3 regions of the Rhizobium sp. B21/90 genome follow, and region 1 is predicted to be linked to each of the others. Evidence: predicted binding sites of a transcription regulator. Region 1 holds the regulator's gene; each other region holds the start of a gene.

Region 1 (8,266 bases):
TGACCTTGACGAGGATCGAGTTGGCAACGCCCATCTTGATACCGTCGCGAAGGCGCGAGGAATTGGTAACGAACAGATCGTCGCCGACCAGCTGGGTGGTCTTGCCGGCCAGCTCTGTCAGCGTCTTCCAGCCTTCCCAATCGTCTTCGGACATGCCGTCTTCGATCGACAGGATCGGGTACTTGGCAGCGAGTTCGGCAAGGTATTCAGCCATGGCGCCCGGCTCCAGCGTGCGACCTTCGCCTTCGAGAACGTACTTGCCGTCCTTGAAGAACTCTGTCGCAGCACAATCGAGGCCGAGGTAGATGTCTTCGCCGGGACGATAGCCGGCCTTCTCGATCGACTTCATGATGAAGTCCAGGGCTTCCGGCGCGCTTTTCAGGCCCGGTGCGAAACCGCCTTCGTCGCCGACATTGGTGTTGTGACCCTGGGCCGACAGTTCCTTCTTCAGCACGTGAAAAACTTCGGAGCCCATGCGGACGGCATCGGAGAAGGTTTCTGCACCGACGGGGAGAATCATGAATTCCTGGAAGTCGATCGGGTTGTCGGCATGGGCACCGCCGTTGATGATGTTCATCATCGGCACAGGCAGAAGGCTGGCATAGGCGCCGCCGACATAGCGATAGAGCGGCAGGTCGGCGCTCTGGGCGGCGGCCTTGGCGACGGCGAGCGATACGCCGAGGATGGCGTTGGCGCCGAGGCGGGACTTGTTGGCCGTGCCATCCAGCTCGATCATCAGGTTGTCGATCTGGATCTGGTTTTCAGCATCGAGACCGCCGATGGCCTCAAAAATCTCGGTATCGACGGCTTCTACAGCCTTTTCGACGCCCTTGCCGTGGTAACGCGAGCCACCATCGCGCAATTCGACTGCCTCGTGGGCACCTGTCGAGGCGCCCGACGGGACTGCGGCGCGACCCATGCTGCCGTCTTCCAGATATACGTCGACTTCGACAGTCGGGTTGCCGCGGCTGTCGAGAATCTCGCGGGCGATAATGTCGGTGATTGCGGTCATGGCTGGTTCCTGCTCGCTGGTTATAATCGATTGAAATCTCTAAATCGAAGGCGTGACAATTACAATGCCATCACGCGCTTCGAATGAGGGAACGTCATAGCCGACTAAACCAAGATCATGTCAGCCTGTTGAACGCTCCCGCAGATGCTAGGCCTTGGCGATGGCGTCGAATGCCAGCAGCTTTTCGAGCAGCTTCGGCATATCTTTCAGATGCACCATGTTGGGGCCATCGGACGGCGCATGGTCGGGGTCCTCGTGGGTTTCGATAAACACGCCGGCGACGCCGACGGCAACGGCCGCGCGGGCAAGGGTTTCCACGAATTCGCGCTGGCCCCCGGAGGACCCGCCCTGGCCGCCGGGCTGCTGCACGGAGTGGGTAGCATCGAAGATCACCGGAGCGCCCATCGCCGCCATGATCGGCAGCGAGCGCATGTCGGAGACCAGCGTGTTGTAGCCGAAGGATGCGCCGCGTTCACAGAGCAGGATGTTCGGGTTACCGCTGTCGTTAAGCTTGGCCAGCACGTTCTTCATGTCCCAGGGGGCGAGGAACTGACCCTTCTTGACGTTGATGATGCGGCCGGTCCTGGCGGCAGCGACCAGAAGATCGGTCTGGCGTGACAGGAAGGCCGGGATCTGCAGGACATCCACGGTCTTGGCGACAAGGGCGCACTGCTCCTCCGTGTGGATGTCGGTGAGCACCGGGAAACCGTATTCCTTCTTCAGCTCGCCGAAGATCTCCAGAGCCGCTTCCAGCCCAAGGCCACGCTGGGCGGACAGGGATGTGCGGTTGGCCTTGTCGAAGGACGACTTGTAGACGAGCCCGATGCCAAGCGAGGCGCAGAGTTCCTTGAGCTTGCCGGCTATCGTGAAGGCATGATCGCGGCTCTCCATCTGGCAGGGACCGGCAATCAGCGAGAGGCGCTTGCTGTTGGAGAAAGTGACCTTGCCGGGGCCTTCGCCGGCGACCACGTCCGAATTTGTCGAATGGCTCATGCTGTCTCCTCGAAGGCAAACAATGCCCCCTGCCCGGGAGCGGCCTTCACCAGAATAGTGTTGCTCTTGCGTGTGTAGGTCACGCCGTTACCAGCCAAATGCGCTTCTGTCACGGAAAGATCGCGAACCGCAAAGACGATTGCCCGCCCCCGCAGGCCCGCATCTTCACCGGATGGCGCCGCCTCATAGAAGGCCTCCATCCCCTCGCCGCTCAAGATGTCGATTTCCACATTGGCTGCCGATGCTGTGATGCCAAAGGAATGCGGAGCGATTGCGGCACCATTGCCAACTTGGCTGATGAGCCCGGAAAACGCCTCCGGGCTGGCGCAGGACAGCACAATGCGCGAAATGCCGAGAACGCCGTTCGGATGCCTCTCCAGCGCGCTGCGATCCGTCGGCATCGCATTAATGCGCTCGCAGGTGAAAACGAAGAAATCCGGGGCACGCAAATCTGCGGCGAAAGCAAGGCGAAAGCCGGCAATCGATTCGGACCCGTCCGGCATGCGCATCGGCCTTTCGAACTCGAGGATCTTGCCGGCCGAGACCCCGCGGTCGCGAAAGCGCTGCTGGTCGCTTTCAGCATTGCCGGTTGCGAAGGCAATGGAGGAAAAACCATCGTCGCCGACGCGAAACCGGAAAGCCTGGTCGCGCGCGACGAAGACATTGCCGGCCAGCGCCGACGCCTCGCACTCCGAGAGACTGGCAATGCCGAGTGGCTCGAGATAGGTCTTGTCGGCGAAGAAAACGCAAGCATTTTCAGTACCAAAGGGATGCCGTGCATCGGCAGCGACAGTGAAGCCAAGCTTGCTCAGCCGCTGGCGCGCAGAGGCTATATCGCAGGTCGGCAGGACCAGATGGTCGATTGGATAGGCTGCTGTCATGGTTTGTCTCCACCCTGCGAAGCCGTCAGCGACGGCAGCGCGACATGATCTTCCAAAAATGCGATTATTCCAACGGCGTTCACAAAGATTTAGTCACTTGCGGAACACATATGGAACATATAGTGTCCGTTCTGGCTTTGTTTCGCACTTGGAGCACGAAAAACGATGTTGACGCGCAAGCAACAGGAACTGCTTCTCTTCATTCACGAACGAATGAAAGAGTCCGGCGTGCCGCCTTCTTTCGATGAAATGAAGGACGCGCTGGATCTGGCGTCGAAATCGGGTATCCATAGGCTGATCACGGCACTGGAGGAACGCGGCTTCATTCGCCGCCTGCCGAACCGGGCGCGTGCCATCGAGGTCATCAAGCTTCCCGAGGCCTATAACCCGAATGCGCAGCCACGGCGCGGCTTTTCGCCGAGCGTCATCGAAGGCAGCCTTGGCAAGACGCCGGCGGTCGCCGCAGCGCCGACAAAGCCCGCAGTCGACGACCGCAGCGGCTCCGTCTCGCTGCCGGTCATGGGCCGCATCGCCGCCGGTGTTCCCATCGCCGCGATCCAGAACAACACCCACGACATCATGGTCCCCGCCGATATGGTCGGCGCCGGCGAGCATTACGCGCTCGAAGTGCGAGGCGATTCGATGATCGAGGCCGGCATCTTCGACGGCGATACGGTCATCATCCGCAATGCCAGTACGGCGAGCCCCGGCGACATTATTGTCGCCCTCGTCGATGACGAGGAAGCAACGCTCAAGCGCTTTAGGCGCAAGGGTGCCTCCATTGCACTCGAGGCAGCCAATCCGGCTTACGAGACCCGCATCTTCGGCCCGGACAGGGTAAAGATCCAGGGGCGACTTGTCGGACTTATCCGCCGGTATCACTGACCGGTGACGTGGCATCGGTACCGGTGAAGGCCGGCTTTCGCCAGTCATAGGCTCGATGCCTCTCCCATGGACGGTCAAGGGCGCTGAACGCGGTGATGAACTTTGGCTCAGGAGATATCAAGTTGACCTCGATGGAACCTGTTTTGCGTAGCGATGCGCCGGTGTAGAGCACTGCACCGGACCGACAGAGATCAAGGCGAAGTTTGACCGGCGTGATGACAATGTCGGCGGTATCGCAGGCCGGCCCCAGATAAGCCGCATCGGAGATAGTCACCAGCATCGCGCCCGTCTCGAGCATGGCAACGCACCAATCGCGACCATGGCAGGCAAACCCGCCGTCGACCGCATTGTCCAGAGCAGTTTCCATTGCTGATCGCAATGTGGCCTGATGCTCCGCATCCATACGGGTCGAGGGGCGGCCACGAACGGAATGGGGCGGGGTCGAGTTGTCCGGCGGCAGCATTTGCGGCGGCGTATCCTCTGACACCGGCAGGGCTCGCTGCCATTGCTGATAGATGAAATCCGGGGGGCGCTCACGATTGCGCTCGAGTCTCCCCTGCCGGAACATGGCGACCAGTTCGCCATCCTCCGAAATCAGCAGTTCCGATTTCTGGAGAGACGGTTGGAAGGCGGCAAAAGTCACCGAGGCCGCAATCAGCAACGCGCCGGCATGGCGCATGGGCGTTCGCAGCACCGTCATCAGCATGAAGCCGGCAATGATGGTCGGGAAAAGTCCGCTAGGCAGGCGCGCGAAGGGCACATTGCCGCCCCATGCAGCCACCGTCTTTGCGATGACCATGACGATATCAAGTCCCCAACCGGTGACAAGCCAGAACACGCCGTCGAGGCCGAAGGGCATCATCAGCATGGCAAGCATGCCGACCGGCATGACGATGAATGACACCACCGGCATGGCGGCGAGATTGGCAACGAGGCCATAGGTCGCCAGCCGGTGAAAGTGTTCGATCGAGAAGATTGCCGTCGACGCGCCGCCGATGAACGACGTCATGGCGATGCCGGTGAAGAAGCGGCTGACCGCCAGCACCGGCATCGGTGCCCGGAAAGCAGCAAACCGCCGCTCGCGGGGCGGACGTCGCTTCCATAGCGAATAGCCGGATACAAGGGCGATGGTCGCCGCATAGGACATCTGGAAACTCGGGCCGAGGATCTGCGACGGCGAGAGCACTAGAATGGCGATAGCCGAAAGGGCGACATTGCGCAGGCTGAAGGATGGTCTGTCGAACAGCACCGCGACCAGCATGATCGCCATCATGATGAAGGCCCGTTCGGCCGATACACCGAAGCCGGAAATGAAATAATAGGCGGTGACGGTGATCAGCGCACCGATGGCTGCAATTTTCTTGGTCGGAAAAGCCTGCGCCAATCCGGGAAACAGGCTCAGTGCATGCCGGAGGCCGACATAGAAGATACCGGCCGACAAAGCCATATTCAGTCCCGAGATGGCAATGATATGAGCGAGGCCGGACACTCTTAGGGCATCCGTCGTTTCAGGCGAAATCGCCCGACGTTCGTCGTTGACCAGCGAAGCCGCGAAGGCGCCGGTGTCGCCGGGCAGGATCGAGCGGATTCGGTCGCCGATATGGCCGCGCAGCCCAGTCAGCCAGCGGTCGGTCCTTTGGAGCGTCGTTCGCTCGCTGGTGTCATCGACGCTGGCCATCATCAGTTGCGGCGTACCGTAGAAGAAACCGTTGGCACCGGTGCCTTCGAAATAGGCAGTGAAGGCAAAATCGTGGAGGCCGGGCAGCGCCGGGCCGGCTGGCGGGCTCAACCGGGCCCTGCCCTCAACCACATCTCCGAGTTCGAACGGTACATCCTGGCCGCGCACGAGAAGGGATATCTGCTCCGGTGGCCGCCGAACGACAGGCGCGTCTGTCGCCAGCAGATCCAGCACGTAGCGCCACCGCCCTTTGTCGTCCACTTCGCGGCGCTGAACCTGACCGGTGATGGTGGTAGTCACGGGCGAGTCCAGCATGATCGTCGACGCTCGCCATGTCTCCCATTCAGCGAGAAGCATGCCGAGCAGGCCCAGCGCCGCTGCGAACGCCAGATGCCGCAACGTTGGGCTCAGATTGTGTTTCAGGAGGCAGACGGCGGCGAGCACCAGGAAGACCGCCGCAATGCCCGTCACCGGCGGATTGCCCGGAAGCTCGAACCAGATTATGGCTCCGCAGCCGATGTAGACGGGCGCAAACAGCATTGCGCGACCGTGGGCGGCCTCTTCGGCAATCATCCCCGCGGTTGCGATTCGCCACCCGTTGAGCGAAAGGGCAGCGCGCTTCGGCCACGGCACGGCGTGTTGCGTGCGGGCAGGCATCCGTCCAAGCTTGGCAACGGCGTTGACAGTAGCGCGCGAACGCTCGGCGAGGCCGAGAAATACCTGGCGATGACCTTGCCTCTCGCGCGCGTCCAACTCTGCCATTCGCCAGTCAGCCCCGCTCGCAATCTTCAAGCCCAGGGTATTTTTGCAACCTTTGCTCGAACAATTCAACTGAAATCGATTGAAATGCGTCCCGCGGGAACGTCGCTTCTGGAATGCCGCAGATCGGGCTTTAAAGGCATCGCAGTCATGGCGGAGGCGCTGCCCAAAAGTTGATACCGCGATGCACAAATACCGGTCAGGGTAACTTGGCATTAGCCTCTGGATCATATAGCTAATCTTTAGACGCTTAACCCTTTGGTGCTTTTTTAAGGCACCAACCCGCCAAATCTTGGAGGCTCTCATGACGGAACAAAGCGCGAAACTGACCTGGGGTGATAAGACTGTCGATCTGCCGGTGAAGGCCGGTACCATCGGTCCGAGCGTCCTCGACATTGGCGCACTCTACAAGAATACCGCTTCCTTCACTTACGACCCCGGCTTCACCTCGACCGCATCGTGCGAATCCAAGATCACCTATATCGATGGTGACGAAGGCGTTCTGCTGCATCGCGGCTACCCTATCGAGCAGCTGGCCGAAAAGGGTGACTTCCTGGAAGTCTGCTACCTGCTTCTCTACGGCGAACTGCCGACGGCTGCGCAGAAGAAGGATTTCGACGACCGCGTCGTTCACCACACCATGGTGCATGAACAGATGACGCGCTTCTTCACAGGCTTCCGCCGCGATGCACATCCCATGGCTGTGATGTGCGGTTGCGTTGGTGCGCTGTCGGCCTTCTATCATGATTCAACCGATATCACGGATCCGCACCAGCGCATGGTGGCGAGCCTCCGGATGATTGCAAAGATGCCGACGCTTGCCGCGATGGCGTACAAGTATCATATCGGCCAGCCTTTCGTGTATCCGAAGAACGATCTCGACTATGCGTCGAATTTTTTGCGCATGTGTTTTGCGGTTCCTTGCGAAGAATTCGAAGTCAATCCGGTTCTTGCCCGTGCGATGGACCGCATCTTCATCCTGCACGCCGATCACGAGCAGAACGCCTCGACATCGACGGTCCGTCTTGCCGGCTCTTCGGGCGCAAACCCATTTGCCTGTATCGCGGCCGGCATCGCCTGCCTCTGGGGCCCGGCCCATGGCGGCGCCAACGAAGCTGCACTGATGATGCTGCAGGAAATCGGCACCGTCGATCGCATCCCTGAGTACATCGCCCGCGCCAAGGACAAGAACGATCCTTTCCGCCTCATGGGTTTTGGTCACCGCGTCTACAAGAACTACGATCCGCGCGCCAAGATCATGCAGAAGACGATGTACGAAGTGCTGGAAGCAACCGGCAATGCCGGCGATCCGCTAATGCAGGTTGCTTTGGAGCTCGAAAAGATTGCTCTGAACGACCCTTACTTCATCGAAAAGAAGCTGTATCCCAACGTCGACTTCTATTCGGGCATCACCCTGCGGGCACTCGGTTTCCCCACGGAAATGTTCACCGTGCTGTTCGCACTCGCGCGTACCGTCGGCTGGATTGCCCAGTGGAACGAGATGATCGAAGATCCGCAGCAGCGCATCGGCCGTCCTCGCCAGCTCTACACCGGCGAACCGAAGCGCGATTACACACCGGTCGACGGCCGCTAAACGCCTTAGACTTTATAAAAAAACCCGCTCAGGAATGGGCGGGTTTTTTGTTGTCCAGAAGTTCGAGCACAATGGATGCTGCCTTTTCTCCGGGCGGTGTCTCCGTCTGCATCCGGTCCCAAACGAGGTCGAAACCCTCGATCATCGCGCGCCGCTGCTGGGTGTCGCTCGACAGGCGCTCGAGCCAGCGGGCCAACAGGCCCGGCAGCAACATCTCGTTGATCTGCTCCGGCACGATGACATAATCGGCAACCAGGTTGGGCAGCGCAGCGGTCCAGGTCTTTATCCGCTTGTGCAGCAGCTTGACGATAAAATCCGTGCTGTACGTCGAAATGACCGGCACACCGGTCAAGCCGAGTTCCAGAATCACCGTCCCCGACGCTGCCATCGCTGCGTCGGCTGACGCGAAGGCCTGCCACTTGGCGGCAGTACCGATGACGATCTCGGGCTTGATCTCCCAGTCG
Region 2 (8,266 bases), on a different replicon from region 1:
AGGGCTATGGGCGGCGACAAATAGGGGGCGTCGTCGCATGCCGCTATCGTCCCCGATCATATATCTGTGATGGTGCGCCGCATCATATCGACCGATCAGATCCTCGTTCCTGCATGGCGGACAAGGGCGCACACCAACACTTCACCTTACCGGATCGATCCGGGACGGGTCATTTGCCTTCCATGCGGGCTTTGGGGATTTGGCTCGGCTGAGGATCGGGCTCGGCATGGACCGGGCCATGCGGAATTCGGAAGGGGCGTACAAAAATGTCCCGCGGTTTCGGTGGCGGTGCCCGATCGCGTGAATCTCCACCGCCAGCAGAACCATGGGCAAACTCGTCTCCCCGGCCCGCCGGCAATTTGAACTCGATCTCCCGGTCTGCAAGGCCGGAAAGATCCCCCGTCAGGTCGAACAATTGCTGGGCAACCAGATGGACGACATCGCCTTCCCGCTGGATTCGCCCGTTGATCGCCATCATCGAGGCTCCCAGCACCACTCGACGCCGCTTTTCGAACAGCTTCGGCCAGACGACGATGTTGGCGGGACCGGTCTCGTCCTCGATCGTGATGAACATCACGCCTTTGGCCGAGCCCGGTTTTTGCCGCACCAGCACCAGGCCCGCCGTCATGACCCATCGTCCGTCCCGGGCGGTCATGGCCTCCTCGCAGGTCACGATGCTGCGCTTTGCCAGATCGTTTCTGAGAAAGGCGATTGGGTGGTCGCGAAGCGTGAGCCCGGTATGGCCGTAGTCCTCCACCACGTTATGGCCTTCGGTCATCTGCCTGAGCGCGACCTCGGGCTCGCGCTGCTCAGCGATGGCCTGCATGTCGCGTGCAGCGGCAGCGGCAAACAAGGGTAGCGGCTCGTCGCGCAGCGCCTTTATCGCCCAGAGCGCATCGCGTCTCTCGAGCTTCAGGGCCGGCCGGAACGCATCGGCCTCAGCAAGCTCGACCAGCGAGGCGGCGGGTACGCCAGACCGGCGCCACAGGTCATCGACGGAACCGAACTCTGCGTTCATGCGCGCGGCAACGATCCGGGCGGCGTTGGCGACAGCCAGGCCTCTCACGATCCGCATGCCCAGCCGGACAGCATGGCGACCCGTATCGCCAATCCGTTCCAGCGTGCAGTCCCAGCGCGACTGGTTGATGCAGACGGGGCGGATCTCGACGCCATGGGCACGCGCACAGCCGACGATCTGGGCGGGCGCATAAAAGCCCATGGGCTGACTGTTCAAAAGGGCCGCGCAAAAAACGTCCGGGAAGTGGCACTTCACAAAATTGGACGCATAGGCGATCAGCGCGAAGGAAGCCGCATGCGATTCCGGAAAGCCATAGGATCCGAACCCCTCGAGCTGGCTGAAGGTCTTTTCGGCGAACGCGGCGGTGTAGCCGTTTCGCACCATGCCCGAGACCAGTTTGTCCTTGAACCTCGACACGCCCCCGGTGAACTTGAAGGTCGCCATGCTCTTGCGCAATTGGTCGGCCTCCCCGCCGGTAAACCCGGCACAGACCATCGCGACCCGCATCGCCGATTCTTGAAACAGTGGCACGCCCAGCGTTTTGCCGAGCACGGCTTCCAGTTCCGGGGTGGGATACTCGACTTTTTCCTTGCCTTCGCGACGGCGCAGATAGGGATGGACCATATCGCCCTGGATTGGTCCCGGGCGGACGATGGCAACCTGGACGACCAAATCGTAAAATGTCCTCGGCTTCAGACGCGGCAGCATCGCCATCTGGGCCCTGGACTCAATCTGAAACGTCCCGAGCGTGTCGGCCTTGCGGATCATCGCATAGGTCGCCGGATCCTCCTGGCGGATCGTCGACAGATCGAGGTCTTCGTCCTTGTGCTTGCGGATGAGATCGAAGGCCTTGCTCATGCAGGTCAGCATGCCGAGCGCCAGGACGTCGACCTTCATCATCTTCAAGGCTTCGACATCGTCCTTGTCCCATTCGATGATCTGCCGGTCTTTCATGCTGGCCGGCTCGATGGGGACCAGATCGTCGAGGCGGTCACGCGTCAGCACGAAGCCGCCGGGATGCTGTCCGAGGTGGCGGGGCGCTCCCATCAACTGCTGAGCCAGCTGCAGGGTCAGCACCAGCCGGCGATCGTCCGGATTGAGATTGAGCTCTTTCACGTTTCGGGCGCTCACCTCTTGCGACCACGACCACATGCCGGACGACAGCGCCTTGATCAGACCTTCCGGCAGGCCCAGCGCCTTGCCGACATCGCGGATCGCCCCCTTGGCGCGGTAGCGTGTCACGGTCGCGCAGAGGGCCGCCTTCTCCCGGCCATAGGTCCTGTAGATCCATTGGATGACCTCCTCGCGCCGCTCGTGCTCGAAATCGACATCGATGTCCGGCGGTTCGTCCCGCTCCTGGCTGACGAAGCGCTCAAACAGCAGATCGTTGGTTTCGGGATCGATGGAGGTGACGCCAAGAATGTAGCAGACGGCCGAATTTGCAGCCGAGCCGCGCCCCTGACAAAGGATGCCCTGGCTTCGTGCAAACCGCACGATCGAGAAGACCGTCAGGAAATACGGCGCGTATTCCATCGTCCGGATAAGATCGAGCTCATGGCGGACGATCTGCAGCGTCTTTGGCGGCAGGCCTTCCGGATAGCGATCCGGCACGCATTGCCAGACATAGTGCTCGAGGGATAGCTGCGCCGACTTTCCAGGAACGATGGCTTCCAGCGGATACTGGTAGGTCAATTCCTCCAGCGAAAATCGACAGCGGTCGACAATCTCGATGGTTCGCCGCAGCGCTTGCGGGTAGCGCGGGAACAGACGCGCCATCTCTTCCGGCGGCTTGAGGAACCTGTCGGCATGACGCTCCCGCTCGAACCCGACCGCGTCGATGGTGGTGTTGTTGCGGATGCAGGTGACGATATCCTGCAGTTGCCGCCTGCCCGGCTCGTGGAACAGCACGTCATTGGTAACGACGGTCTTGACCTTGAGGCGTTCGGCCATGTTGGACAGCTCATGCAGGCGCAGCTGGTCGTTGGGGCGGCGCCTCAGTGACAGGGAGAGGTAGGCGCCATCCCCAAAGACGTCGCCCATCTTGCGCAGCTGGACGGCGCACGTCTCGTCGGCAAGGTCCGGGACCAGGATACCGAGCAGGCCATCGGCATACATCGCGACGTCGTCCAGATGCAGAACGCAGTTGTTCTTTCCGCCCCTTGCCTTTCCCAGGGTGATGAGCCGCGTCAGCCGGGCATAGGCGGCGCGGTCGGTCGGATAGACGAGGATCGACATGCCGTCCGCCAGATCGAGGCGACATCCGACCACCAGCCGCACGCCTGTTTCGCGCGAGGCTATGAGTGCACGGACGATGCCAGCAAGCGAGTTGCGATCGACGACCCCGATCGCATCGATGCCCAGGTCCTTGGCGGTTGCAAACAACTCGTGGGCCGAACTGGCGCCCCTTAGAAAACTGAAATGCGTGGTCACCTGCAGCTCGGCATATCTCACGCGAAAATTCCGTGGACATACCATGCGTGGGATCCGGTCCCGCCATCGACACCGTCGCCGGAGCGGAAAATCCAGAGACGCTCGCCTGCCTCGTCCTCGACGGTGAAGTAGTCGCGAACCGCCGCCCATTCGGACGTGCGCTGCCACCATTCGCCGAAGATGCGCTCGGGCCCGTCGGCGCGTTTGACCCGCCGGCGCTTGCCCCGCCACGTCACCGATACCGGCGGATGGTCGGGCAGCAGCGCGATCACCTCGACCTCTTCCGGATGGGCAAGCAAGCGGACCGGACGCGGCCACTGATGCGACCAGAAGACGTCGATATCGTCAGCGGTGGCGGCAATCCGCCGGACGCTGCGCTCCGGGACGTCGGATGCGACCGGTGCCAGACGGTAGACCCGCTGGCCGCGATTGCCGAAGATGTCCACAAGCGGCGTGATATCGCCGTCACCGTCCTCGACAAACGACGATGCCGTCTGGGTCTCCTCGAGCGGCTGCGACAGGACGGCGACCAGGGTCAGCCTCTCGATGCCGAAAGCGGGATCGATCCTTTCGGTGCGGTCCTTGAAGAGCTTGGTCAGCCACGCCACGTCCCTTGCGGGCTTTGCCGTTCCGGCACGAATGGCCTGGCGGGCATTGTCGACCGTGTCGACGATCAGGTCGGCGCGCCGGACCCCCAGCCCTTGTCTTTGAAGTTCGTCGCAGAGTTCGACGACCAGGCGCCCGACATATTTATCGATCGTTTCTGCCGCACCGATCGGGTCCTGGAAAGTGCGAGCGACCGCGATCTGCCCAGGGCTCCTGATGGGCTCGATCGGCTCGCGGACATGGCCGAAGATCTGATCCAAGCGTCGCCCGATCTCGGGCCCGAAGCGAAGCGTCAGCGGTGCGCGCGGCGTCACGGAGAGCTCACCGATCGTGCGAAAGCCGAGGGTCCTGAGGTCCCCGACGATCTTGTCCGGGAGCCGCAACAGGCAGACGGGCAAGCGCTCGACAGCGCGCACGGTCTCGCCTCTGGGTATGATGACCGTTTCCCTTTTGATCGCCCGTGCGCAGGCGTGCGCCGCGCCCCACGTGTCGGCAATGGCGATACGTGTCGTCAGACCCTTGGCGGTGAACCGATTGGCGATGCCCGTCAGCATGGCACGTTCCCCACCCTTCAGATGGTCGGCACCCTCCGTGTCCATGACGAGACCGTTTGGGGCATCGACGGCGACGATGGGCGAATATTGGATCAACGCCCATAACGCGATCCGCTCCAGAGCCGCAGCGTCGGCCCGCGGGTCGGCCTCGATCGTCAGCAGTCCCTGGAACAGGGCCTGGGCCTTTGCGGCCGCCATGCCGATGCGCACGCCTGCCCGTCTTGCCGGATCGTCGGCGGCCGACACCCAGCGTTTCGATCCGCTTTTTGCAATCACGGCAATCGCCTGGTCAACCGGAATGGCCGGATCGGCGGCGCGACGAATGCGATCCGTCGACAGATCCGGAAGGTAGATCGATACGACCCTGGTCATCACACGCTCCCACGACAAATTCGGCACAGGCGCCGGCCCGCGATCTCATCAGCTCCAGCAACCAGGTTGCCCGCCCGACGCCGGGTACCGGCAAGGCCGCCGACGGCAGCACGCTGACGCGCCACCGCGTGGTCGACGCGGTCGGCTGACCGAAGTCGTTGGCTTCCGTCTGCCGGCGCCATCTGCGAACGACGAGGGCCAAGCTCCCCTTCTGTTCGGCGGCCAGCTGCAGGCGCCGGCTTTCCAGCATCGGCAGTCGGACGAGCTCCCCCACGACCGCGCCGAGGCCGCCATAGGACAAGGCCTCCTCCATGGACGCAAGCACGTCCTCCTGCCGATCGCCCTCGACGAAGATGACCCGGTTGGCATCGAGGCCCGCTTGGGCCAGCGCCGGGAAGAACAGGTCTGGCCGCGTCAGACACCAGACGATCTTGCCTTTGGTGCGGGCTGCAATCCCGGCAACGAACAGGGCGGCGGCGGCGCCATCGACGGCACCGGCGCCACCGCCTGCAAACTCGTGAAGAGCGCCGCGCGCAAGACCGCCTCCCGGCAGCACGGCATCGATCTCGCCGACACCGAAGGGCAGGCTTTCCAGCGGCGTCGCAGGGCCACGCGCAAGAGCGGCGATGCGGCTGCGCAGATCGGCTATGACATGCGCGCGTGCAGCCGTCATCGTTCACGCAATCCTCTCGGTTCGTGGGGCTCATCAGAACGACGTCATGCCGTTTTATCGATTGGAGTTCACGTTCTGTTCCGGCGAACGACGAGAGTCAAGTCGCTATAAAATAGGAATATCCTCCTCCAATTTTAGCAAGAACGAAGATTGTCGAGGCGAATCAGCGCCGTAACCCCGCTTGCGCCGTGTCTGGCCTCAGGAAAAAAATCGGTGGACGCGGCTGGACAAGACGTCGGTAACGTCCGGTCGCGTCCTGGATGCGACCGGGACGCGGTTGCCCTTTCCCGGAAAAGGTTAGATGTGGCCCCCTCCCCATTCGAGAGAGCCATTCGCCGCGGTCGTGCAAAGGCCTGGCTGCGCCTATCGGCCCGAGACGCGGATGGCACCCGCCTCGCCCAGGCTGCGTTGGACAGCGCCAACCTGGCTGGCGGCGATATCGGCGGACACCTCGATTTCGCCGCCGAGCGGCGCATCGTCGCGCGTGCCCTCTTGGTGGGAAACGTCGCCGCCCGATGGCGACGTGCCGACGGTGTTTTCAGCGGTGGTCGATTGGATGAAGATGTCCGGCCTTGCGATGCCGTGCTGCTGAACCAGATGCTCGACCGCCAGATCGGCTGCCGCCCGGGTCGCGAAGGTGGCTCGGATCGTCAGGGTGCTGTTGTCGGCCATGCGGCTATCTCCTCTTGCTGATGTCACCGTTCACAACGTCCCTCGGCCCCGCTGGTTTCCTCGTTTCCCGGCAGGTGAGCATCGGGCGTCTTGGATATCGGTCGAAACGCTGATATGTTCTCTTTTTGTTTCGCCGACAATCCCAGATGGCCGCCATGAACGACGTGACGCTACCGCCAAACCGCAAAATCATTCATGTCGACATGGATGCCTTCTATGCCTCGGTCGAGCAGCGCGACAATCCCGACCTGCGCGGACGGCCGCTGGCCGTGGGCGGATCGGCAGCAAGGGGCGTCGTGGCGGCGGCAAGTTACGAAGCGCGAACCTTCGGCGTCCACTCGGCCATGGCGTCGGTCACCGCCAGGCGGAAATGTCCGGAGCTGATCTTCGTGCCGCCACGCTTCGAGGTCTATCGGCAGGTGTCGCAGCAAATCCGGGACATCTTTGCTGAATACACACCCCTCATCGAGCCCCTGTCGCTCGACGAGGCCTATCTCGACGTGACCGAGAACCTGAAGGGCATGGCGATCGCCACCGACATTGCGCTGGAGATCCGCGCGAAGATCAAGGCTGTCACGGGCCTCAATGCATCCGCCGGCATCTCCTACAACAAGTTTCTGGCCAAGATGGCAAGCGACCTCAACAAGCCGAATGGCCAGGCGGTGATCACGCCGAAGAATGGCCCAGGCTTTGTAGAGACCCTCCCCGTCAAGAAATTCCATGGCGTCGGGCCGGCGACGGCCGAGCGTATGAAACGGCACGGCATAGAGACCGGCCTTGACCTCAAATCGAAGTCGCTTGCCTTCCTCCAGCAGACTTTCGGCAAGTCCGGCCCCTATTTCTACGGGATCGCCCGCGGCATCGACGAACGCCGGGTGAGGCCCGACCGGCTCCGAAAATCCATTGGCGCCGAGGATACCTTCGTCGAGGACATCGACGATCTCGATCTGGCCAAGGCCGAGCTCAGGCCGTTGGCGGAAAAGGTCTGGCGCCATTGCGGGGCCAACGCCATCACGGGAAGGACGGTAACTGTCAAAATCAAATATTCGGACTTCAGCCAGGCGACCCGCAGCAAAACCCTGTCCGGGCCTGTCTCGGATATCGACATGGTGCTAGAGGCCGCGGAGATCCTGCTTGCCTCGGTGTTCCCGTTCAAACGTCCTGTGCGATTGCTGGGCGTGACCCTGTCATCCCTGAACACGGAGGACCGCGAGGCAGAACCGCAACTCGCTCTCGGCCTCTGACGCGATGGTGTTGACACGAAAAAGCCTGCCGCGGGAGGAGGTGCGGCAGGCTTTTCGAAAAGAACCGAACAACGGCTTGGGAGGAGAAGCGCCGTTGTTCCGACAGGCGCCCCCGGGAGGAGGAGTGGGCCGCCTGAATTCGAAGCGCTGCGGGAGGAGGAGCATCGCTTCGATGACAGTGAAGATATCCGATCTCACCGCACATTAAATAGACTTTGTTGCAGCGCAGCCATGCGAAAACCGACGAGCTGTTTGCGGAGAGAAACTGTCCTGGAACCCTGATCGACCGGTCCGGAAATTCGATCTCAGCGCGAAGGCAGAGCCTGGCGAGAAATAGCGAGGTTCTTGGTTCAAAGCGCCCACGGTGCGTTTCGTCACTCTCGGCGCGTTCACGGATTTGTCGGCAAGGGGTAAGACAAAATTCCTCGTTGACGCTGGCGTCTCTTTTCACGGCACCCGCTGTCGGGGTAGCCTATGGTCTGACAACGCCGCCATCATGCGCAGGATGAAGACACGCCCGACAGTCTCGGTCGCACGGGCGGGCGGGACATTGCCGTTCTGATCGGCAGCGTTCTGCAGCAGGGTCTCATCGCTCGGCATGACGCCAGCGTCCAGTCCAGCCGCCCGCTGAGACGCTCGTCCATTTGGTCGCGCCTGATGGGCCTTGCCGGATCCAGGCCGGCGACATTGGTGTCGG
Region 3 (8,266 bases), on a different replicon from region 1:
CGCCATCGCCGGCACGGTAGACCCAGTAGCGTTCACCCGCCTCATCCTCCACGACGAAGTAGTCCCGTACGGCGGCGTGCTCTCTCGGGCGAACCCACCATTCCCCAAAGATGCGCTCCGGCCCGTCTGCTCGCTTTACCCTCCGACGCTTGCCGCGCCAGGTGAACACGGCAGGTGGCTGGTCGGGGAGCAAAGCGGTCACGTCGATCCGCTCCGGGTTCGCCAGCAGCCGCGATGGCCTTGGCCATTTGGCGGCCCATGTCGCCCCGGTTTCGTCGGCCGTCGGACCGATGCGCATCACCGACCGTTCCGGAACGTCGGAGGCGACCGGCGTGACCCGGTAGAGACGTTGGCCGCGGTTGCCGAGAATGTCGACGAGCGGTGTGACATCGACAACCAGCTCCTCGATGAGCGACGACGCGACCTGTCGCTCCTCCAATGGCTCCACGATCAAGGCAACAAGGACGAGCCGTTCGATCCCGAAGCCCGGGTCGATCTTTTCGATGCGGTCGCAAAGCAGCTTTGACAGCCGAGCGGGATCCCTGACCGGTTTTGCAAGCCCCGCTCGAACACACTGCCGCGTGTTGTCGACGCGGTGGATGACAAGATCGGAACGTCTGACGCCAAGGCCGCGCTCTTCCAGTTTGGATGTCAGTTCGCCAACCAGTCGGCGTACATATTTGGCGATTGTCTCCGCGGCGCCGATCGGCTCCTGAAAGTTCTTGGCCACCTCGACCAGCTCTGGTGTCCGCAGAGGCTCGATGGGTTCTGCCATCCGCCCGAACAGTTGATCTAGCCGCCTACCGACCTCCGGGCCGTATCGCAGCGTCAACGGCGCGCGAGGCATCGCGGAGAGTTCACCGACCGTCTCGACGCCCATCACCCGCAAACCGTGGATCGTGTCCGGGGCGAGCCGGAGACAGTGGATCGGCAGGCGAGTGACTGCTTTCGCCACGCCGCCTAGCGGAACAACGGTCGTTTCCGCCGATGTCAGGCGGGTGATCGCGTGCGCTGCTCCCCACGTATCGGCGACCGCAGCACGAGCGGTCAGGCCTCGACCTCTCAAGCCATTGACCAGCCCGGAAATCAGCAGGGCTTCGCCGCCCTGAAGATGATCGGCGCCTTCGGTGTCCATGACGATACCGTCCGTGCCGTCGACGGCAACGACAGGGCTGTATTGCCGGAGCGCCCACAGCGCCAGGCGTTCAAGGGCAGCCGCGTCGGCGGCAGGATCTGCATCGATCATCGTAAGGTTAGAGACCACAGCCTGCGCTTTGCTTGCAGGCATCCCGACCTTGAGGCCGAGTATGCGCGCGGCGGTGTCGGCAGCCGAGACCCAGCGTTTCGAGCCCGATTTCGAAATGACGACAAGCGGCTGGTTAGCTGGCACGGTTCCCTCTCCATGCCGACGTATCCGGTCTGTTGGCAGATAGGGGAAGTAGACACAAACGACCCTTGGCATCACAGGCTCCTAGTTCGAACTCGGCACACTCGCCTGCTTTCACGCGCATCAACTCTGCCAGCCATCGTGGGCGGCCAACGCCCGCGACTGGCAACTCCTCCGACGGCAGCACGCTCACCCTCCATCTTGTCGTCGAGGCTGTCGGATTGCCGAAGTCCGACGCCTCCGTCTGTCGCCGCCATCTGCGGACAACGAGCCCCATGGTTCCGGTTTTCTCGGCAGCCAACTGCAGCCGCCGGGATGCCACCATCGGCAGACGCACAAGTTCACCCACGACAGCAGCCAGCCCCCCGAAGGAAAGCCCCTCTTCCATGGAGGCAAGGACGTCCTCCTCCTTGTCGCCTTCACAAAAAATCACGCGGTCGGGATGCAGGCCTGCCTGGGCGATAGCGGGGAAGAAGAGATCGGGTCTCGTCAGGCACCAAAGGACCTTGCCCTTCGAGCGCGCGGCAATTCCGGCGGCGAACAGTGCTGCCGCTGCTCCATCCACCGTGCCGGCTCCGCCGCCGGCGATCTCATGAAGAGCTCCATAGGGCAGGCCACCACCTGGTAGACGCTCGTCCATCTCGCGAACGCCAAAGGGCAGTACGATGGCCTTTTTCGCCGCACTCCCCTCAAGGTGCGCGATACGGTCTCTGAGTTCCTCGATGACCCGAGGATTGGTGGCGCGCGACATCATTCACGGACCTCCCCGGCTCGCGTTGCATGGACTTCATGTCCCCGAAAATAGTTGACGTTCCTCTTTTGTTCCGCTCCGTTGAAAGAGTCAAGCCGGTCTAAATCAGGTTATTTAGACTCCGCTAAAGCGCTGTCGGCCGAATGTTGAGACGAATCAGTAGTCTAGGTCGGTTTCTGGTAAGTAACTTCGCCGACTCATTTATTTACCATTCCCCGGGTTCATACGAACCGAAATGGGTTGGCGACACGGCCAACGCTGCATCGTCTGAAGGACGCAAATCCAGTTGCTTGGAACTCTGTTGCCCAACAGACCTTGTGTGGTGGCGATTGGCGTTTTGTCGCTCTAGGCTCCATCGGCAAAACCGGTCGACGAACCGATAGGAATTAGCTAATGGACCGCACCACGTCGCTATCGACAAGGAGCGCCCTGCGCTACACTATTGGCAGACGGTGTGGGTTCGCCCTCACAACTATCTATCGCGGGCGACAATAATGATAGCCCACTGCCTCACGGGTTGGTAGAGACGGTGATTGGTGGGCGTTCTCTCACGAGGGCACCGGCCGAATTCAAGCGCTCAAGATCCTTTAGGTAGGAGGCCGAAGCGAAGACTAGCAGGACCCCCTCCGCAGCCAGCGTCAACGCCGATATGGAGCCAAAGCCCGCTTGTGCATACGTTCCTGCTGCTACAACTAAGATCACAAGCGCGGCGACCGCCGAAACCGTGAACGCAATCAGCACAAGGCCCCGTTTGACACCATGATGTCTGCTCGCGAGCCTGAACCAGATCCCGTCCCAGACGACGTCTCGAGCGCCACTTGCGTGAGCTAACATCATTCCCAGCGAGTTGGTCGGATGCGCTCTGAGTGCCTCGATCTCAGGTACGGTCGCCAGGATAGCGAATGCCTTTCTGTGCTCCAGTTGCAGAACACTCCCTGTCGATGAGCTGTTGAGAGCTTCACGCGTTGCCTGGTCTGCCGTCTCGGCCGCGGTGCCCTTGACAACCCACAAGCGATAGCCGATCGCCACGATCAAAACGAACACCGCAAGATATTCGGTTTGACCAAAATCACTGCCGACTGGTGGAGCCTCCGACGGCAAATATCTGAAACGGCGCATTGCGAAATCGTAGCCGTATTCGATTGCGCTCTTCGCCATGAGCATGCTGGAAAAGGCGACAAGTACGCTGAACGTCGTATCTCGGACCCACCATTTCGCCAGGATAGGGATGATTTTTTCAAATTCTATGCGGATCGACATGTATCGCTTCTCGTCATCAAAGACCGGGCTATACACGTTAATCCGTCGAGGCTGCAACCAGCCTGGAAGGCCCAACTGGCAGCTCGTATAATCCTGTCCTCTAAAACCTTGGAGCCTGTCCGGCCGCCTTGATAGAAATCGAAACGTCGAAACGTCATTTCACCCCATCCTTTGTTATCCCTCGCGATATCTGTGACGATCACGGCGGTCAAAAATAGCGTACAACACGAAAATCCTGTCGCGAGGGGAGGTACCCCAGGCTTAGATGACATACTCACTTTCGATTGTTGTTTGCTCCATCGTCACGCCTGGTAAAGCGGAATTCGGCCGGCCGACCGGGCGGGCAGGAACGCCTGCAACAGATGTGTGGGACGCGACCGCCAACAGGACCACACTACCCGCTCCAACCTTTGCGCCTACGCCAACCTCGATATTCCCGAGAATTTTCGCACCCGCTCCGATGAGGGCGCCTCGACGGACTTTGGGATGGCGATCACCGGATTCCTTTCCTGTACCTCCCAAGGTAACATCCTGGAGGATGGAGACGTCGTCTTCAACAACAGCGGTTTCGCCGATGACGAGCCCATTTCCATGGTCGAGCATGATCCCACATCCCATCCGGGCGGCCGGATGGATGTCGATTGACAAAACCTCGCACGTTCGGCTTTGAATGTGGCGCGCCATAAGCCTTTTGTTGTGCCGCCACAGCCAGTTCGCGATACGATGCCCCTGAAGGGCCATGAACCCTTTGAAGTACAGGAAGGGTACAAGCAGTTCGGAAGTGCTCGGGTCGCGATCGAAAACTGCCTGAAGATCGGAAATTGCAGACTCGACGATCTCGGGGGCGGCCTCAAAGACCTCCAGTGAAACGTGAGTCAGCACATCCGCCCCGACATCGTTGTTCGCCAATGTCTCCGCAAAGCGATAGGCAAGCCCATGCGCGAAATCAGGGTGGGAGAGCACGTTAAGCGCCATCGCCTGGGCCAGTCGCGGATCGTCTTGAGCCGCCACCCGGGCCTCCGCGCAAAGGGCCGCCCATATCTCGTCGGTGCGATCACGATCTTCCGGACCGCCGTCCTCATTGGAGGTCGTAACAGCCGAGCGCAAGTCCCGTGAAACGGCGTTAGGCAATAGGCGCGAGGTCGTCATGAGCACTCCGTGGGGCGTTTCAACTTCGCCGAATGCAAGGTTTGATCGTCTGATGCGTCTCAGAAATGTTTTATGTGATATTGAGCAACGTCATTGATAAAAGTCTTCGACGCCAACGCGGCAATATAGCCGGAACCCAAATGCAGATCAGTGCCCGTGATTATCTCCGCCCCCGGCAAGTGGCATTGGAAGCGGCACCCCTCCTGTTCGGCGACTGACACTTTCGTAAGATCGATGGAAAGGCCCGAGCCTGCGACCTTAACCGCAGCCTCTTTTCGCGTCCATGCCCGAAGCAGGAACTCCGACTTTGCCATCCGATGTGTGGAGAGGCATGCCAACTCTCGCGGCGACAAAGTGCCCATGACGGTGAGTAACAGAGCGTCATCCTGCTCAATCGTCTCGACATCGACCCCAATATCCATCGCGCTTGAGAATGCCACGACTGCGAGGTCCCCTGCGTGTGATATGCTGATCCCCGGCCCGGGCTGAACCGACGGCTTGCCTGCCAGCGCCCGAACGACCGTCACATTTTCCGGCCGCGTATCGAGCATCGTACCAACAATGCTGCGCAGCACGATCCAGCTCATGACGGATCGATTGCAGTCCATGATCTGCCGGAAGCGCCGTGCGCGATCCTTTTCTTCAATCGAAAGGGGAAGCCCCCGAAGCTCAAAAGGCACATGCGGTACCTTTATCGACACGACGGCATGAAACTCACCATTTTGCCACCGTTTTCGCAACATGGTGCCAATGGCTGCCATTTCTTCGACCTCGCGCGCAATATCGAGTTCACCCATTGGATCGTAGCCCGATAAGACGCCAACCTGCATTGCAGGCCCGTGGGCGTTGCATGTTCATCGCGCCGGAACGGTGTCATAGCCCTTTCTACGATAGATAATCGTCGAAACGATCCAGCTCACGATAAAGATGCCGACGACCGCATAGCCGACGCTCGAAAGATTGTCGTTCAGACCACCGAGGAAGCGCCAGAAGTCGCCGTCATAACCGAGTTTATCCACGATAAGGTTGGCTGCGGTCAACCCGCCGATGAACACTGCGACGACCACGGAAGCTGCAGTGATCGTCAAATTGTACCATAGCTTACGAACCGGGTTGACGAATGCCCAGCCGTAAGCGCCGGTCATCAGCACGCTGTCCGTGGTGTCCATCAACGACATGCCGGCGGTGAATAGCGCGGGGAAAACCAGAATCGTCCAGAAGGACATGCCTTGGGCAGCCTGCATCGCCGAGATGCCAAGAAGCCCGATTTCAGTTGCCGTGTCGAATCCAAGGCCGAACAGGAAGCCGATGGGATACATGTGCCAGGAGCGGGAAACGACACGAAAGACGGGCCGGAAGATCCTTGCCATGAGACCACGCCCTGCGAGGAGAGCATCAAGGTCTTCGTCAACGATCGTTTCGCCTCTTCGGACCCGCTTGAACGCAGACCAGATCCCTTTCAGCACGATCAGGTTGGCAATGCCGATGATCAGCAGGAACACTGCCGACACGGTGGTCCCTATAATGCCGCCGATGTCTGCGACCTCGTCGAGCTGCATGGCAGCTGCCGTCGCAGCGATGACGATGGATGCCAGAACGACAATGCTCGAATGGCCGAGCGAAAAGAAAAAGCCAACAGAAAAAGGGGCCTTGCCCTCCTGCATCAGCTTGCGAACCACGTTGTCGATCGCCGCGATATGATCAGGGTCGAAGGCGTGACGCAACCCAAGCATGTAGGCGAGGAACGCAGTGCCCATCAGAGCGGGTCGATCGGCAAATGCCACCCAGGCCCAAACCCATGCTGCAATATTTGCCGAAACAAGGCAGACAAATGTAATCGCCGCTTTCATCTTCATTTGGAACGGCTGGTCGTCAAACGGATTCGGAAACATAGGCAACCCTTTTTATGTCACGGAGAGGCGACCGGCAGAGACCTGCCGGCCACAGTCTGACGATGAGGAGAACGGTTGGTGTTAGTGCCGGCCCCAGCCAGGGACGTCCCCGGTATACTCGACTTCAAACTGGTCGAAGTCGGCCATAAGCTCGATGAGCTCCTGTTCCGTGGCGCGGCGGCCATTGGCATAAAGGGCGCCCAGCCTGCGGAAATATTCTTCGCGGTTCTTGCCCGGGCTGAAGAAGATCAGCATGACAGCTTCTGTGTCAAAGGGGTTGTGGAAGCCATGAGGAACATCTTCGGGCACTTGAATGTAGGTGCCAGCCGGCGCTTCCACATGCTCGCCGTCAATGTAGATCTCCACTTTACCTTCCAGGACGTAGAACGCCTCGAGCTGATGGCGGTGAATATGCGGAGACGCTCCGGGTGCACCCGGTTTCATACGGTGCTCAAACAGACCGATACGGTCGTCTGTTTCCTTGCCGACAGCCTTGAAGGTCGTATGTGTGGTGGTTCCGATCTCGACGGATTCACCTTCACCGGGAAACAGCGTCTTGGAAAATTGCGTCATGAAGGTTTCCTTTCGTGGGATAATTGACGGTTGTCACTTGGGTTTAAACGTCAGGCGCCGGTTTGATCGGCGGCTATGAACTGAGGAGGGATACGTATCGCTCACCGGAATCCGGAAAGATCGTTGCAATGCGGGCACCCACGAAAGCCGGTCGCTGCCGAAGCTGGCGGCAGACATGTGTGACGGCACCTGAGGAAATTCCGGCAACGATCCCGGCGGCTGCCAGGCTTCGCGCCGTCGACCAGGCGTCTTCGTCCTCGACAGTCACGATCTCATCGATGAGGGTGCGGTCGGTTGTTGTCGCAACAAAGCCGCCGTTTAACCCCGGAATACGGTGTATCCCCCCGGGCTGCCCGCTCAGCACGGCCGAGCGAGCCGGCTCAACGGCCACGATCTTTATATCAGGGTTTTGTTCCTTGAGATATTTCCCGGTTCCGCTGATCGTTCCGCCCGTCCCGACGCCGCAGACGAGGACGTCGATACGTTCACCGAGATCACGCCACAGTTCCGGGCCGGTTGTTTCGTAATGGGCAAGAACATTGTCTGTGTTTTCGTGCTGGCAGGCAAACCATGCCCCTGGCGTTGCGTCGCGGAGTTGCTCAGCTTTCTCGATCGCGGCCGTATATCCGGCTTCGCTGGGTGTCAGCTCCAGTTCTGCGCCGAAGAATTTCAGCAACTCGATGCGCTCTTTCGATGCGCTGTCGGGAAGCACGATGATGCAGCGATAGCCCCTCGACCGTGCAAAACCCGCTAGTGCAATGCCTGTGTTGCCGGACGTTGCCTCGATGACCGTACCCTGGCCAGGAACGAGTTGCCCACGCGCTTCTGCTCCTGCGAGCATGTACCAGGCAATGCGGTCCTTGATGCTGGAATAGGGGTTGTATTTCTCAAGCTTGGCGAAGATCCCTCGCCCCCCTGCAATATCTGCCGGCAATTCCAGGACAGGTGTACCACCGACGCCAGTGCCGAAGGAGCGCGCGCTACCCGCAGTCTCGGATACCGCAGGCTTGATCTGTCCGCTGTTGCGGGCGAGTGGGGCCGGGTGCGTGTCGATATCTGGAGGGACCGCACGCACTGAGCCGGTGCTTGGCGAGAAAGGTTCGATGCCACTCATGAGTTAGCCTTTCCGGATGCTTGAGGCAGGGTGGACGATGAGATGCGACCTTCGGCGAGCGCCATCCCAACCAGGATGACCAAACCACCCACAATGATGTTCCACGACAGGGGTTCAAGCAGCAGAACCGCGCCGAACAA

The links. Region 1 encodes LexA, which represses DNA repair genes until DNA is damaged. Its sites were predicted from a motif close to TGTTCNNNNTGTGTTCNG; they were not measured.
Region 2: a site for LexA is predicted at 5,719-5,736, ahead of J5278_RS24860 (ImuA family protein). Genes of this name have one in related genera too.
Region 3: a site for LexA is predicted at 2,197-2,214, ahead of J5278_RS27240 (ImuA family protein). Genes of this name have one in related genera too.

What each region holds. Positions count from the first base shown of each region.
Region 1 covers NZ_CP072162.1:2,366,124-2,374,389, forward strand. The annotation lists gene eno (phosphopyruvate hydratase) at 1-1,012, opposite strand, end outside; gene kdsA (3-deoxy-8-phosphooctulonate synthase) at 1,160-2,005, opposite strand; gene J5278_RS11245 (VOC family protein) at 2,002-2,886, opposite strand; gene lexA (transcriptional repressor LexA) at 3,052-3,771, shown strand; gene J5278_RS11255 (ComEC/Rec2 family competence protein) at 3,752-6,211, opposite strand; gene gltA (citrate synthase) at 6,513-7,802, shown strand; gene lpxB (lipid-A-disaccharide synthase) at 7,831-8,266, opposite strand, start outside.
Region 2 covers NZ_CP072163.1:1,483,664-1,491,929, reverse strand. The annotation lists gene J5278_RS24870 (error-prone DNA polymerase) at 170-3,469, opposite strand; gene J5278_RS24865 (DNA polymerase Y family protein) at 3,466-4,980, opposite strand; gene J5278_RS24860 (ImuA family protein) at 4,898-5,653, opposite strand; gene J5278_RS24855 (hypothetical protein) at 6,017-6,325, opposite strand; gene dinB (DNA polymerase IV) at 6,481-7,569, shown strand; gene J5278_RS24845 (hypothetical protein) at 8,017-8,169, opposite strand.
Region 3 covers NZ_CP072164.1:273,243-281,508, forward strand. The annotation lists gene J5278_RS27235 (DNA polymerase Y family protein) at 1-1,462, opposite strand, end outside; gene J5278_RS27240 (ImuA family protein) at 1,380-2,138, opposite strand; gene J5278_RS27245 (hypothetical protein) at 2,649-3,398, opposite strand; gene cysE (serine O-acetyltransferase) at 3,660-4,547, opposite strand; gene J5278_RS27255 (4'-phosphopantetheinyl transferase superfamily protein) at 4,607-5,344, opposite strand; gene J5278_RS27260 (HoxN/HupN/NixA family nickel/cobalt transporter) at 5,402-6,439, opposite strand; gene J5278_RS27265 (cupin domain-containing protein) at 6,521-7,012, opposite strand; gene J5278_RS27270 (PLP-dependent cysteine synthase family protein) at 7,086-8,126, opposite strand; gene J5278_RS27275 (DMT family transporter) at 8,123-8,266, opposite strand, start outside.